Regions from separate parts of the Streptomyces sp. 17_S59 genome, predicted to be linked through region 1. Evidence: riboswitches for the same ligand, from Rfam matches in the RefSeq annotation. Region 1 holds a riboswitch; each other region holds the start of a gene.
The links. Region 1 has a riboswitch for cyclic di-AMP ahead of AC1Z4A_RS12200 (transglycosylase family protein). Riboswitches for the same ligand answer to the same signal wherever they lie in the genome.
Positions count from the first base shown of each region.

Region 2: it holds a riboswitch for cyclic di-AMP, as region 1 does, so the genes downstream of both, AC1Z4A_RS24885 (M23 family metallopeptidase) here and AC1Z4A_RS12200 (transglycosylase family protein) in region 1, are expected to answer to the same signal.
Region 3: it holds a riboswitch for cyclic di-AMP, as region 1 does, so the genes downstream of both, AC1Z4A_RS14605 (M23 family metallopeptidase) here and AC1Z4A_RS12200 (transglycosylase family protein) in region 1, are expected to answer to the same signal.

Region 1 is NZ_JBXOWD010000001.1:2,773,169-2,778,166, reverse strand. Features, by position in the region: gene AC1Z4A_RS12210 (cytochrome P450 family protein) at 1-385, shown strand, start outside; gene AC1Z4A_RS12205 (transglycosylase family protein) at 550-1,605, shown strand; cyclic di-AMP (ydaO/yuaA leader) riboswitch at 1,865-2,043, shown strand; gene AC1Z4A_RS12200 (transglycosylase family protein) at 2,048-2,797, shown strand; gene eno (phosphopyruvate hydratase) at 3,126-4,415, shown strand; gene AC1Z4A_RS12190 (FtsB family cell division protein) at 4,565-4,998, shown strand, end outside.
Region 2 is NZ_JBXOWD010000001.1:5,458,164-5,463,161, reverse strand. Features, by position in the region: gene AC1Z4A_RS24900 (bifunctional acetate--CoA ligase family protein/GNAT family N-acetyltransferase) at 1-394, opposite strand, end outside; gene AC1Z4A_RS24895 (HPr family phosphocarrier protein) at 547-828, shown strand; gene AC1Z4A_RS24890 (GntR family transcriptional regulator) at 1,097-1,798, opposite strand; gene AC1Z4A_RS24885 (M23 family metallopeptidase) at 2,003-2,806, opposite strand; cyclic di-AMP (ydaO/yuaA leader) riboswitch at 2,820-2,972, opposite strand; gene AC1Z4A_RS24880 (M16 family metallopeptidase) at 3,188-4,555, opposite strand; gene AC1Z4A_RS24875 (M16 family metallopeptidase) at 4,600-4,998, opposite strand, start outside.
Region 3 is NZ_JBXOWD010000001.1:3,298,631-3,303,628, forward strand. Features, by position in the region: gene AC1Z4A_RS14600 (MFS transporter) at 1-1,206, opposite strand, end outside; gene AC1Z4A_RS14605 (M23 family metallopeptidase) at 1,397-2,482, opposite strand; cyclic di-AMP (ydaO/yuaA leader) riboswitch at 2,494-2,629, opposite strand; gene AC1Z4A_RS14610 (DEAD/DEAH box helicase) at 2,966-4,540, opposite strand; gene AC1Z4A_RS14615 (cold-shock protein) at 4,677-4,880, opposite strand.

The sequences.
Region 1 (4,998 bases):
GCCGGTGGAGCTGGCCACGTGGCGGTTCGCGACCCAGGACCTCACCCTGGGCGGGCAGCGCATCGCCGAGGGCGACCCCGTGCTCGTCGTCCTCGCCGCCGCCGACCGCGACCCGGCGCGCTTCGCCGACCCCGACACCCTCGACCTGGCCAGGCGCGACAACCAGCACCTCGGCTACGGGCACGGCATCCACTACTGTCTGGGCGCACCACTGGCGCGCCTGGAAGGGCAGACGGCGCTCGCGACGCTGCTGCGCCGGCTGCCCGATCTGCGGCTCGCGGCCGACCCCGACGACCTGCGCTGGCGCGGCGGACTCATCATGCGCGGACTGCGCACGCTGCCGGTCGCGTTCACGCCCGAGCGCCCCGGATCCACTATCAGATGACCTCGCGCCGGCCTATGTGATCTCCGCGTGACCTCCGCTACACCGGCTTGTGACCCTCGGGGGTCGTCGCTATGTTCGACGACCACATCAGCCGCCACACGAGAGGCCCTCACATGCGCTCCGGCTCCGGTAGACATCGCCGCCCCCGCCAGGTACCCGCCATCGTGCTCGCAGCGGGGGTGACGGGCGCGAGCATCGCCATGCCGCTGCTCGCGGCCACCGGCGCCAGCGCCGCGGACACGGGGACCTGGGACCACGTCGCCCAGTGCGAGACCGGGGGCATGTGGAGCGCCAACTCGGGCAACGGCTCCTACGGCGGGCTCCAGCTCACCCAGGACGTGTGGGAGCAGAACGGCGGCCTGGCCTACGCGCCGCGCCCGGACCTGGCCAGCCGCGCCCAGCAGATCGCCGTCGCGGAGCGGGTGCTTCAGGGGCAGGGCCCGGAGGCCTGGCAGGGCTGCGCGTCCGGTGCGGGGCTGACCAAGGATCAGCCGGTGGCCGAGGTGAACCCGGGCGGCGGCGAGTCGACCGTGCCGGACGGGCCCTCGAAGCCCGTGTCCGAGCGGCCGACGTCGGTCACGCCGGAGCACGGGACCTCCACGCCGACCTCCCCGGCGCACAAGGGAGGCAAGGGCGGCAACGGCACCCCGTCGGGTGCGCCGTCCGGGACCTCCACGCCGTCGCCCTCCACGTCGCAGACGCCCGGCGCATCCACTTCGCCGTCCTCGTCGCCCTCCTCGTCCTCGTCCTCGTCCCCGTCCGCCTCGCCGTCCTCGCCCGGTTCTTCCGCGAGCCCCTCCACGAGCCCCTCCACGAGCCCCTCCTCGTCCGCCCCGGCGACAGGCTCTCCGGACGCGCCGGACGGGAAGCACCGCAAGGACCCCTCCGGCGACCCCTCGGGCACCCCCGTGGACCCGGCGTCCGCCACCCCGCAGTCGCCTGACGGAGCGTCCACCGAGCCCGGCACCGGCAGGCACCGCGCCGAGCCCTCGCGCTCCGGCGACGCGCAGCACGCCTCGCGCGGCGGCGAGGACGCCCGTACGGACCTGTCGGCCGGTGCGGGCGACTACACGGTGCGCCCCGGTGACAACCTGTCAGTCATAGCGGAGGAGCACTCCGTTGCCGGTGGCTGGCAGACGCTCTATCAGAAGAACAACAAAACTGTCGGAAGCGATCCGGACCTCATCAAGCCTGGTCAGCGGCTCGATGTCCGTAAGTAGCAGGGAGGTTCGGGGCGAATGTCCGTTCCAGTCGAAAGTGAGACATGGGTCTCGTTCGGTTGGGGCTGGAGTGAGTTCGTCCGTTCGCTTCAAACCCCGCCTCACCTGCGGAAATGATCGGTTCCCACGAGTAACTTCCGGCAACCGTGGCCGAAAAGTGGGGTTTGAACACGCCGCCTGACTGTGTTTAACGTCGTCACCGCTCGCCACCGCGAGCACCACGGCCGCACGCCGAATCCTGCCGGCGGCCGGGGGAGTCGTCGCGCAAGCGCCGTAGGCAGGAGCGGGGGAACCAAGGTAGGGCGCCGGATCCGGTCCCACGGCCAGTGGCCTGGGGAGCGGGACGGCTTGGGGTGAAGCCCGGTGCACAACACCGGGCCGGGCAGACTCACGGTCCGAACCCGACAGCTCACCTCGTAGGCGTCGGTGAGGAAAACGACTCATGTCCAAGGGCAAGCACCGTCGTCCGTCCAAGGCCGTCCGCATCGTCGCGCTCGCCGGCGTCACCGGCGCAGCGGTCGCAGCCCCTCTGATGGTCGCGACCTCCGCCCACGCCGCCTCCGTCGACCAGTGGGACAAGGTCGCCCAGTGCGAGTCCACTGGCAACTGGCACATCAACACCGGCAACGGCTACTACGGCGGCCTGCAGTTCGCGCAGGACTCCTGGGTCGCCGCGGGCGGTACCCAGTACGCCCCGCGCGCCGACCTGGCCACCAAGGCCCAGCAGATCGCCACCGCCGAGCGCCTGCTCGCCATGCAGGGCCCGGGCGCCTGGGGCTGCGCCGGCGCGGGCAGCCTGAGCAAGGGCGGCGCGAAGGCCGACGTGGACACCTCGGGCTCCGGCTCCGTGTCGAAGAAGTCCTCGAAGTCCTCCTCGCACGGCAGCTCCACCACGAGCCACGCCGACCGCAGCCAGCGCTCCACCGCGCCGAAGCACGCCAAGCCGGCCCAGGAGGCGGACGAGCAGGCCGACGAGACCCCGGCGCCGAAGCAGCGCGCGCCGAAGCACGCCGCCCCGCAGACCGTGCAGAAGGGCGACGGCAACTACGAGGTCAAGGAAGGCGACACCCTCTCCAAGATCGCTGAGACCCAGCAGATCAAGGGCGGCTGGGAGAAGCTGTACGACCTCAACAAGAACATCGTCGCCAACGCGGACACCATCTACCCGGGTCAGATGCTGCACACCAGCTGATCGCGTCCGGTCCTCGCCCTCCGCCCCGAGCACGGGCGAGGACCGGTGCACGACCGACGGGTGAGCGGCCTCCGCCGCGACGCCGCTCATGCGCGGGACCGCCCCGCTCCGATGCGCCTTCCCCCCGAGCCGCATCGGAGCGGGGCTCCGTCGTTCCCGGGCGGTTTTTCCGTTGAGCGAACAGACGGGCTGTTCATCCCGCGATCTCGGCGTTTGTGCTGTTTTTTCAGATTTTCCGGCCCGGTTGCGCGGTCCGCGGGCGGGGGCAGCCTCCCGGGCCCGTTAGGCTCGTGCTGCAGAACTCCAGACACACACGAAGGAGACCCTCGTGCCGTCCATCGACGTCGTCGTAGCTCGCGAGATCCTCGACTCGCGAGGCAACCCCACGGTCGAGGTCGAGGTCGGCCTCGACGACGGCTCCACGGGCCGTGCCGCCGTGCCGTCCGGCGCCTCCACCGGTGCCTTCGAGGCCATCGAGCTGCGTGACGGCGACCCGGAGCGCTACCTCGGCAAGGGCGTCGAGAAGGCCGTCCTCGCCGTCATCGAGCAGATCGGCCCGGAGCTGGTCGGCTACGACGCCACCGAGCAGCGCCTGATCGACCAGGCCATGTTCGACCTGGACGCCACCGACAACAAGGGCTCGCTGGGCGCCAACGCCATCCTGGGCGTCTCCCTCGCCGTCGCGCACGCCGCCTCCGAGGCGTCCGACCTGCCGCTCTTCCGCTACCTCGGCGGCCCGAACGCGCACCTGCTGCCCGTTCCGATGATGAACATCCTGAACGGCGGCTCGCACGCCGACTCCAACGTGGACATCCAGGAGTTCATGATCGCCCCGATCGGCGCGGAGTCCTTCTCCGAGGCCCTGCGCTGGGGCACCGAGGTCTACCACACCCTCAAGAAGGTGCTGAAGGGCCGCGGCCTGTCCACCGGCCTCGGCGACGAGGGCGGCTTCGCCCCGAACCTGGGCTCCAACCGCGAGGCCCTCGACCTCATCCTCGAGGCCATCAAGGAGGCCGGCTACACCCCCGGCCAGGACATCGCGCTGGCGCTGGACGTCGCCGCCTCCGAGTTCTACAAGGACGGCGTCTACACGTTCGAGGGCCAGGACCGCACCGCCGCCCAGATGACCGAGTACTACGCCGAGCTGGTCGAGGCGTACCCGCTGGTCTCCATCGAGGACCCGCTGTTCGAGGACGACTGGGCCGGCTGGAAGACCATCACCGACAAGCTCGGCGACAAGGTCCAGCTCGTCGGCGACGACCTGTTCGTCACCAACCCCGAGCGCCTCGCCAAGGGCATCGAGGAGGGCACCGCCAACGCCCTGCTGGTCAAGGTCAACCAGATCGGCTCGCTGACCGAGACCCTCGACGCCGTCGAGATGGCCCAGCGCAGCGGCTTCAAGTGCATGATGTCCCACCGCTCCGGCGAGACCGAGGACGTCACCATCGCCGACCTGGCCGTCGCCACCAACTGCGGCCAGATCAAGACCGGCGCCCCGGCCCGCTCCGAGCGCGTCGCCAAGTACAACCAGCTGCTGCGCATCGAGGAGATCCTCGACGACGCCGCGGTGTACGCCGGCCGCAGCGCCTTCCCGCGGTTTCGCTCTGCGAACCAGTAAGTACTGCAAGGGCTGACGTCGTCAAGGGCCGACTCCCCAGGGGCTGACCTCCCTTAGGGTCTGACCCCCGCCAGTCGCCGTACGTCCCCGGCCGCGGTCCCGTACCGTGTCCGGGGACGTACGTTCGTAAGGACCGAAGGGGAGGCGACGTGGGCGCGGACCGGTTCTCCACCGCGACCAGGCTCAAGGCGCTGGGCACGGCGCTGGTGCACGGGTCCGGCGCCGCCCGGGTCTACCGCGCCCGGCCGCCGCGCCGCAGCCGGCTCACGGGCCGCGCGGCGCTCCTCGCCCTGGTCGTCTGCTCGCTCGTGGTGGCCCTCGCCTACCCGATGCGGCAGTGGGTCACCCAGCGCTCGGACATCGCCGACCAGCGGCGCCAGACCGAGCACGCCCGCGAGCAGGTGAAGCGGCTGCGCGACGAGAAGGCCCGCCTTGAGGACCCGGCGTACGTGGAGCAGCAGGCGCGCGAGCACCTGCACTACGTGCGCCCCGGCGAGACGGGCTACAGCGTGGTGGACGGCAGCGGGGACGCCAAGCGGCCCAAGGACCAGGGAGCCGGCGACCGCCCCTGGTACAGCAACCT
Region 2 (4,998 bases), 2.7 Mb from region 1:
CCGAGGCGACGCCCCGGCCCTGGTGTGCGTCCTGGACGAGGAAGGCGACCTCGGCCTCGTCGGCGGGTGCGGAGGCGGGCAGGCCGCGGGCGTCGATGCGGTCGTAGCGGACGGTGGCGATGAACTCGCCGCCGACCGTGGCCGCCAGGCCCACGCGGTCGACGTAGTCGTGGTGGGTGAAGCGGTGCACGTCCCGGTCGGACAGCCGGGGGTAGGGGGCGAAGAAGCGGTAGTACTTGGACTCGTCCGAGACCTGCTCGTAGAAGCTGACCAGGCGCCGCGCGTCGTCGGGGGTGATGGGACGGATCTGTGCCGTGCCGCCGTCGCGCAGCACGACGTCGGCTTCCCAGTGGGCCGGGTACACATGCTCGGACTGCTCGGACGGCGTCTGCATGGGGCCAGGGTAAGGCCGGGCACCGACAGGGCGGCCTGGGCCGTCCGGCTCCCGTGGGGGCTGGATCTCCCAGGGCCGGGACCGGGCACGGGCATCGCGCACCGCGTGCCACAATGGTCTAGACAACCGCTTTCGATTCGAAGGGCAACACCATGGTTGAGCGCCGCGTAAACGTCGGCTGGGCCGAGGGCCTGCACGCCCGGCCTGCGTCGATCTTCGTCCGTGCGGCGACCGCCGCCGGCGTCCCCATGACGATCGCCAAGGCGGACGGCACCCCCGTCAACGCCGCCTCCATGCTCGCCGTGCTGGGCCTGGGCGCCCAGGGTGGCGAGGAGATCGTCCTCGCCAGTGAGGCGGAGGGTGCCGAGGCCGCGCTCGACCGGCTTGCCAAGCTCGTCGCCGAGGGGCTCGAGGAGCTTCCGGAGACCGTCTGATCCACCGGGCCCGCCTCTGACACAGGCCCGCGCTCGCTCCGGCGGGCCGAAGGATCCGCGGCGGGGCCGCGGCGGCTGACAGGTGCCGCCGCGGCCCTCTTGCGTTTCGCTCCGCGTTCCCGCCGCGCGGCATCGCGGATTACCCGCGTCATCCGCGCCCGTATGCGCAATTGCGCGTGCCGTGCGCGGCACCGCTGCCGCGCACGGCACGCCGACCGGAAACCGCCACGATTTCCCGGCCTATTTCCCCAGTAATAGCGGCGCGTTGTTAAGAGCGAAAACCGGCGGTGTTTACAGCGTGTTTCGGGTGGTCCGCCCGGCGCATCCGGTAGGTGCCGGGCGAGCGCCCGGCGCGCACCGCGGCGAGGGCGCGCGCCCGCTCCGCGTCCCGGCGGGCCACGGCGTCCACGAGCGCCCCGCACGTCTCCCAGTCCGCCACCGGGTGCAGCGGCGCCTCGGGCGCGTACACCCAGGCGATCTTGCGGCGCAGCTGGGTGAGCAGCGTGGCGAGGCTGGGGCTGCCGGAGGCCTGGGCGAGGGTCTCGTCGAACCAGTCGCCCAGGGGGCGCAGATCGCCCGTGCGGCCCGTGCGGGCCCGGTCCCGGCCCAGCCGGACCAGCCCGCGCAGGACCTTGAGGTGGGCGTCGGTGCGCCGCTGCGCGGCCCGCGCGGCGCCCAGCGGCTCCAGCAGGGCGCGAACGTCGAGCAGGTCGGCGGCCTCCTGCTCGGAGGGCTCCGCCACGCAGGCGCCGGCGTGCCGGCGGGTGGTCACGAAGCCCTCGGAGGCCAGGGTGCGCAGGGCCTCGCGGACGGGCACCCGGGAGACGCCGTAGCGGCGGGCGAGGAGTTCCTCGACGAGCCGGCTGCCGGGCGGGAAGACGCCGGAGACGATGTCGTCGCGAATCGCCGTGCACACGGCGTGCGTGGAAATCCGGCCGCCCTCACGCCTGTCTTCGCCCTCGCCGTTCACGCACGCGACTCTATGGCAAACTCCGGGAATTTCCGACGGCGCCTTATGGCCAAGGATATTTTCCGGCCAATGCGGCTGCCGGGCCGCTGGATATGAGCCGCCATCGGACAAGCCTGAGCCCGTACCGGACACGGACCGACGGAAAGGACCCCGGCCGGGGCCGGGGTCCTTCGCAAGCTCGTGTGCGGCTCCGCCGCGCGCCGGCTACAGGTCGACGCCGTGCGAGCGCAGGTAGGCGACCGGGTCGATGTCGGAGCCGTAGGTGGGGGCCGTGCGGGCCTCGAAGTGCAGGTGCGGGCCGGTGACGTTGCCGGTGGCGCCGGAGAGGCCGATCTGCTGGCCGGGGGTGACCGACTGGCCGACGGACACGTCGATCGACGACAGGTGGCCGTACTGGGTGTAGGTGCCGTCGTTCATCTTGATGACGACGTTGTTGCCGTACGCGCCGCCCCAGCCGGCCTCGACAATGGTGCCCATGCCCACGGCGTGCACGGAGGTGCCCGACTCGGCGTGGAAGTCGACGCCGGTGTGGCTGCCGGAGGACCACAGGCCGCTGGAGGCCTTGTAGCCGGTGGAGACGTAGGAGCCGTCGATCGGCATCACGAAGGTGTTGAGGCGCTTGCGCTCGGCCTCGCGGGCGGCGCGCTCCTTGGCGGCGCGCTCCTCCTCGATCTTGCGCTTGGCCTCTTCGGCGCGCTGCTTGGCGTCGGCGGCCTTCTGCCGGGCGGAGACCTCGGCCTGGTGGCGGGCGGCGGCCTCGTCGGCGGCGCTGCGCTGGGTCTCGGCCTGGGCGTCGACGTTGTCGGCCATGACGTCACCGATGACGATGGCCTGGTTGAGGCCGGTGTCCTCGGGGCGGTGGGTGTCGTCGGAGGCGGCGAAGGCCGGGGCGGCGACTCCGGCGACGACGCCGGCGGCCGTGAGGGTGGCTATGCCCGCCACGTTGGCGCCCACGCGAACGGCGCGGCCCGGACGACGGTGTTTCCCGGTGGGACGGGTGAACGACATGGCTGTCGCTATCCTTTCCTTCCTTCTCGCCTACCGGGTTAGCTGACGGGTTCGGAGCAGGAAGGTCTCCTACGGCTCCCTCGTGAAAGGGGGCCGATTCACCCCAGGGGACGTGTGGGTCCCCGGCTCCCCTTGCTCGCGCTCGGGGACTCGGCGATGACTGCCCGGGGCCGCGGTTGCGGCTCCGATCTGACGGACAGCCGCCCTGACGCTAATCCGCGTCAGATTCGAACGGCAAACAGAACGCAGCTTTTATGACGTACGCCACACGACCAACACGCAACCACTGCCTGAAATTGGACATAAGGGAGGCGCGTGGGACTCGGTGAGCCCACGCGCCTCCCTGGTGCGCCGGGGTACGGCTGCCGGCTTGAGCAGCCGTCAGGCCGTGACGACCGTCACGGGGCCGATGCCCAGCGCCTTGACCGGCTCCGTGATCTCGGCCGCGTCGCCGACGAGGACGGTGACCAGGCGGTCGGCCGGGAAGGCGCTCACGACGGCCGCGGTGGCCTCCACCGTGCCCGTCTCCGCGAGGCGTTCGTACAGCCGCGCCTGGAAGTCGTCCGCCAGGTGCTGCTCGACCTGGTCCGCCAGCGTGCCCGCGACGGCCGCCGCCGTCTCGTACTTCAGCGGGGCGACCCCGACCAGGTTCTGCACGGCCACGTCGCGCTCGGCCTCGGTGAGGCCCTCGGCGGCGAGCGTGCGCAGGACCGTCCAGAGGTCCTCCAGCGCCGGCCCGGTGTTGGGGGTGTCCACGGAGCCGCTGATGGCGAGCAGCGCGGTGCCCGTGCCCTCGGGGCCGGAGCGCAGCACCTGGCCGAAGGAGCGGACGCCGTAGGTGTAGCCCTTCTCCTCGCGCAGGACCTTGTCCAGACGGGACGTCAGGGTGCCGCCGAGGCAGTAGGTGCCGAGCACCTGGGCGGGCCAGACGCTGTCGTGCCGGTCCGGTCCGGTGCGGCCGATGAGCAGCTGGGTCTGGACCGCGCCGGGCCGGTCCACGATGACGACGCGGCCGGTGTCGTCGCCGCCGACCGCCGGCACGGGCCGGGGCTCGGCGGGGGCGCCCGTCCAGGCGCCCAGGGTGTCGGCCAGGACCTGGTCGAGGTCGATGCCGGTGAAGTCGCCGACGACCACCGCGGTCGCGGTGGCGGGGCGGACGTGCGCCTCGTAGAAGGCCCGCACGGCGGCGGCGTCGATGCGCTCGACGGTCTCCTCGGTGCCCTGCCGGGGACGGGACATCCGGGAGTCGGCCGGGAACAGCTCGGCGGACAGGGCCACGGCCGCGCGCCGGGCGGGGTTGGCCAGCTCGTGCGGGATCTCGTCCAGGCGGTTGCGGACGAGGCGCTCGATCTCGTCGTCCGGGAACGCGGGGGCGCGCAGGGCGTCCGCGAGCAGGCCGAGGGCCTTGGCCAGCCGGGAGGCGGGGACCTCCAGGGAGAGGCGGACGCCGGGGTGGTCGGCGTGCGCGTCGAGAGTGGCGCCGCAGCGCTCCAGCTCGGCGGTGAAGTCCTCCGCGCTGAGCTTGTCGGTGCCCTCCGAGAAGGCGCGCGCCATGATCGTCGCCACGCCGTCCAGGCCCTCGGGCTCGGCGTCCAGCGGGGCGTCCAGGCTGACCTCGACCGCGATGACCTGCTGGCCGGGGCGGTGGCAGCGGAGCAGGGTGAGGCCGTTGGACAGCTGCCCGCGCCCGGGGGCGGGGAAAGCCCAGGGGGTCGGCAGGCCGGGCTGGGGCTGGGGGTGGAATTCCATCGAGGGGCCTGCGGTCTCCGTGGTGCTCGGGGCTACGGCGTCGTTCACTGGGCCGTCTCCTCTTCCTCGTTCGTCTCGGCGGCGGTGGGGGCTCCGGTGCCCTCGGCATCGGTGTCCTCGGCGCCGTGGACGGCCTCGGCCTCCTCGGCCACGCCGTCGGCCGGCCCGGGCGTCGGCTCGTAGACCAGCACCGCGCGGTTGGCCGGGTGCAGCCGGGCCTTGGCGACCGCCTGCACCTCCTCGGGCGTGACCTCCAGGGCGCGGTCGACGGCCGTGAGGGCCAGCTTGGGGTCGCCGAACAGCACGGCGAAGCGGCACAGTTCGTCCGCCCGGCCGCTGACGGTGGCGAGCCGGTCCAGCCACTCGCGCTCCAGCTGGGCCTGGGCGCGCTCCATCTCCTGCGCGGTGGGCCCCTCGACGGCGAAGCGGGCCAGCTCCTCGTC
Region 3 (4,998 bases), 530 kb from region 1:
CTCCATCGGGAAGATCTCGGAGACGGTGAGGTACGCGCTGCTCGCGCCCGCGGAGGCGAAGAACAGCACAACCGCCCAGCACGCGGTGAGCGTGACGGCGTTCAGGTGCCCGGCGCCGAAGAGCCAGGCCGTGCCGAACAGCAGCAACCCGGCCAGCAGATAGGTCGAGGAGATCATGATGCGGCGGCCGAGCGTGTCGAAGAGCTTCCCCAGGAAGAGCGGGCCGAGGAAGTTGCCCACCGCTATTACCGCGAAGAAGTAGCCGGTACGGGAAGTGGAGACCCCGAAGAAGCGGGTGAGGATCGCGCCGAAGCCGAAGGTGATCGCGTTGTAGAGGAACGCCTGGCCGATGAAGAGCGCCAGCCCGAGCACGGCCCGCCGCCGGTAGTCGGAGAAGACCGTGCGCGCGATGTCGCGGAAGCCGAAGCTCTTGCGCTGGCGGATGGCGAAGCGCCCTTTGGCCGGCGGGAGCGCGGTCTTCCGCTCCGCCGTGACGCGCTGCTCGATCGCGGTGACGAGCGATTCGGCTTCCTCTCCCCGGCCGTGGATGAAGAGCCAGCGCGGACTCTCCGGCACATGGCGGCGTACGAACAGGATGACCAGCCCCAGGACGACGCCGAGCCCGAACGTCAGCCGCCAGCCGACGTCCTTCGCAAAGATGCTCGTGTCGAGCATCAGTATCGACAGCAGCGAGCCCGCGATGGCGCCCAGCCAGAAGCTGCCGTTGATGATCAGGTCGACGCGGCCCCGGTAGGCGGCCGGGATCAGCTCGTCGATCGCGGAGTTGATGGCCGCGTACTCCCCGCCGATGCCGAAGCCCGTAAAGAAGCGGAAGGCGAAGAACCACCAGGAGGAGTAGGACAGCGCGGTCAGCGCGGTGGCCGTCAGGTAGACGGCGAGCGTGACCATGAAGAGCTTCTTGCGGCCGAACAGGTCCGTCAGCCGCCCGAAGAACAGCGCTCCGGAGCAGGCCCCGGCCACGTACAGCGCCGCGGCGAGGCCCGTCACGCCGCCCGAGGTGATGGGCAGGCCGCTGCCCCGCTCGGAGAGGCGGCCGGCGATGTTGCCGACGACGGTGACTTCGAGGCCGTCGAGGACCCACACCGTGCCGAGTCCGATCACCACGGTCCAGTGCCACCGGGACCAGGGGAGCCGGTCCAGGCGGGCGGGCACGGACGTGGTGATCGTCCTCGCAGTCGTCGTCACGTTCTCTGATTTCCCGATCGAACTCAGAACATTCACGGGAATCAGGGCTAATAGGACGACTTATGCGATTGTCGCCCGACTGCCTCGCTGCGGTTGCAGGAGCCGTCCCGGGACGGGAGCGCTCATACGAGTGGACGGCTCCTACGACCGGGCGGCTCCTCTTACAGCTGCCCTTACGGCCGGACGGCCCTTACGGCTGGAGTCCTCGCGCCCGCAGCCAGGGCAGCGGGTCCACCGGCGAGCCGCCGCCCGGCCGCACCTCCAGGTGCAGGTGGGGGCCCGTGACGTTGCCGGTCGCGCCGACCCGGCCGATGACGGTGCCGGTGCCGACCTGGCCCGAGGTGATGACCATCGACGACAGGTGGCAGTACCAGACCTCGGTGCCGTCGTCGAGCGTCAGTACGATCCGGTAGCCGTACGCGCCCGCCCAGCCCGCCTGGGTGACCGTGCCGCCGGACACCGCCTTCACGGGGGTGCCGGTCGGGGCCGCGAAGTCCTCGCCGGTGTGGTTCGCGGACCACATGTTCCCGGCCTGGCCGAAGCCCGCGGTGAGGGTGTACGAGGCCACGGGGAGGACGTACGAGCCGGACGCGGAGGTCCTGGACGCGCCCTCGGAGGCGTCCTCCGCCCCGGACTCCCCGGCGGCCGAGGGCTTTTCGGCTGCCGCTCCCGCCGCGGGGTGGGTCTGTCCGTGCCCGGCCTGCTCCTGCCGGGCCTCCGCTGCCGCTGCTTCCGCCTGCTGCGCCTGCTGCGCTTGCGCCTGCTCCGCCTTGTGGGCCTCGACTCTTTCCGCCGCGGCCTGCCGCTGCCGCTCCGCCGCCGCGTGCAGCTCGCCCTCCTCCGCGGCCCGGTCGGCCGCGGCCTGCTGGTGCTCCGCCTGCTGGAGGATCCGGTTGCGCAGGGCCTCGCCCGCATCCGCCGTGTCCCGGACGACGGCCGTCCCGTCCGCTGCTGCGCCCTGCGCGGCGGAATCCGAATGCCCGTTCTCCTCGCCGCCTATCAGCGAGCCGACTCCCGGAATCTTCTGCGCCAGATCGGGCACGGATATCGGCGCCGCCTGCCGCTCCTGGGCGCTCGCCATTCCGCCCGCGCCGACGGCCGCGATCATGCCCACGCCCAGCACCGCACCGCTGCGGGCCATCGTGCCGCCGCGCTGCTTCACCACGCGGTGCCGGCCCCGGCCGGCCGGGGCCGCGGTCTCCTCGGAGGGGGCGTACGAGGGGTCATACAGGGGGTCGTACGAACTGCCGTCGTCAGCAGGCATGTTGGACGCCACGGAGGCGCACTCCTTTCCTTCCTACTCGCCTACCGGGTTAGCTGACGGGTTCGGAGCAGGAAGGTCCCCTACGGGCCGGCGTGCGGCCCGACTCACCCCAGAGTGTGGTTCCCCGGTTCCACCGACGGGATTCGGCGAAGGCGCACGGCGCCGCCCCTTGCGGCGGTGACAACAACCGCGCTGCGTTATCGAACGTTAATAGACACGGCGGCCGAAATCCAAGCCGAAAGCGTGAATCCACAACGCTCTTGGGGAGTCTTTGCAGTTCGTGCGAACTGAGCGTTCGTCAGTTGTTATGGCTCTGCATGCGGATGAATACGGACGGTACGGGGGTGGGTGGCGGGGCGGTGGGGCGGTGGGGGCGGGTCGGCCTCCGGCGGTCTTTCCCCACCCCGCCCCTTCCCGTAACCGGGGGCTCCGCCCCCGGACCCCCGGTCCTCAAGCGCCGGACGGGCTGGATTTTCCAGCCCGTCCGGCGTTGGCTCAGCCGTTGTTCGACGAGGGGCGGCGGGGGCGCCGACGGCGCGCCTGGGTGCCCTCGCTGCGCGGGGCGTCCGGCTGCTGGGCGCCCGGGCGCGGCCGGCGGCGGGAGCGGGACGGGGTGTCCGTGCGCTTCGAGATCGCGTTCGGCTTCGTCTTCTGCTTCGGCTGCGGCTGGGGCGGAGGTGCGATCGTCACCGGGATTCCGCTCGGCTCGCGGGCGCCCGTGATGCGGGCCAGTTCCGGGTCCTCCGGGTGGACCCGGGCCGTGTTCGGGGTGATCTGCGCCGTGGCCATCATCCGGCTCATCTCACGCCGCTCTTCCGGCAGTACGAGCGTGACGACCGTTCCCGACTCGCCCGCCCGTGCCGTGCGGCCGCCCCGGTGCAGGTAGTCCTTGTGGTCGACCGGCGGGTCTATGTTGACGACCAGGTCCAGGCCGTCGATGTGGATGCCGCGCGCCGCCACGTTCGTCGCGATCAGGGCCGTGACCTGGTCCGTACGGAACTGGTCGAGCACCCGGTTGCGCTGCGGCTGGCTCTTGCCGCCGTGCAGCGCCGCCGCCCGTACGCCCTGCGACAGCAGCCGCTTGACCAGGCGGTCGGCGCCCCGCTTGGTGTCCACGAACATGATCACGCGCCCGGCGCGGGCCGCGATGCGCGTGACCGTGTCCTTCTTCGCGTCCATGTCCGCGACGTGCAGCAGGTGGTGGTCCATCGTGACGACCGCGCCCACCGAGGCGTCGACGGAGTGCGTCACCGGGTCGCTGAGGAAGCGGCGCACGAGCCGGTCGACGTTGCGGTCGAGGGTCGCGGAGAACAGCATCCGCTGGCCGTCCGGGGCGACCTGGTCGAGCAGCCGGGTGACCTGCGGCAGGAAGCCCATGTCGGCCATCTGGTCGGCCTCGTCCAGGACCGTGATCGTCACGTCGCCGAGCTTGCAGTCGCCGCGCTGGATGAGGTCCGCGAGCCGGCCCGGCGTGGCGACCAGGACCTCCGCGCCGCGCGCGAGGGTCTGGGCCTGCCGGCCGATGGACATGCCGCCGACGACGGTGGCGGTCCGCAGGTTGACGGCGGACGCGTACGGGGCGAGGGAGTCGGTGACCTGCTGGGCCAGTTCCCGTGTGGGGACGAGCACGAGCGCGAGCGGGCGCCCGGGCTCGGCCCGTCGGCCCGCGGTGCGGGCCAGGAGCGCCAGGCCGAAGGCGAGGGTCTTGCCGGAGCCCGTACGGCCGCGGCCGAGGACGTCGCGGCCGGCGAGGGAGTTGGGGAGGGTGGCCGCCTGGATCGGGAAGGGCTCGGTGACGCCCTCCCGGGTCAGGGTGGAGAGCAGGGCCGCGGGCATGTCCATCGCGGCGAAGGAGTCGACGGGCGGCAGCGCCGGCGTCGTGGTGACCGGGACCTCGAACTCACCGCCCTGGGGCGCGGCGGGCCTGCGGCGCGCGGGGCCCGAAGGGGCCTGGTTGCGGGGCGAGCCCTGGTTGCGGGGCGCGCGGGAGGGGCGGGAGGCGCGGCTGGGGCGCCCTGATCCGTCGGGGCGGCGACCGGAGCCATCGGGACGTGCGGCAGAGCGAGTCATTGGGGACCTTCCCTCGACGGGTGCCAAGCCCCCTGGGTGCGGACAGGCTCGGTTGGATGCGGACGGGCTCGGTGTGGACGGGCGTGACAATGGGGCCCGCACCAGTGGTGCGGGCCCCATCGGGAGCATCGGTTCGTCAGATGGTGGTGATGTTCTCCGCCTGCAGACCCTTCGGGCCCTGCGCGACGTCGAAGGACACCTTCTGGCCCTCGAACAGCTCACGGAAGCCGTTGGAGGTGATGTTCGAGTAGTGGGCGAAGACGTCGGGGCCGCCGCCGTCCTGCTCGATGAAGCCGAAGCCCTTTTCCGAGTTGAACCACTTCACGGTGCCAGTCGCCATGTCAGTCTCCTTAGTGAATGGCGTGGACCCACACCGCCAGACCGGAAGAGACCGGCGCAAACAAAAATGCGCCACCGGCTACATAACCGAGGCGCACACGAGTTCATGGGTACCACAA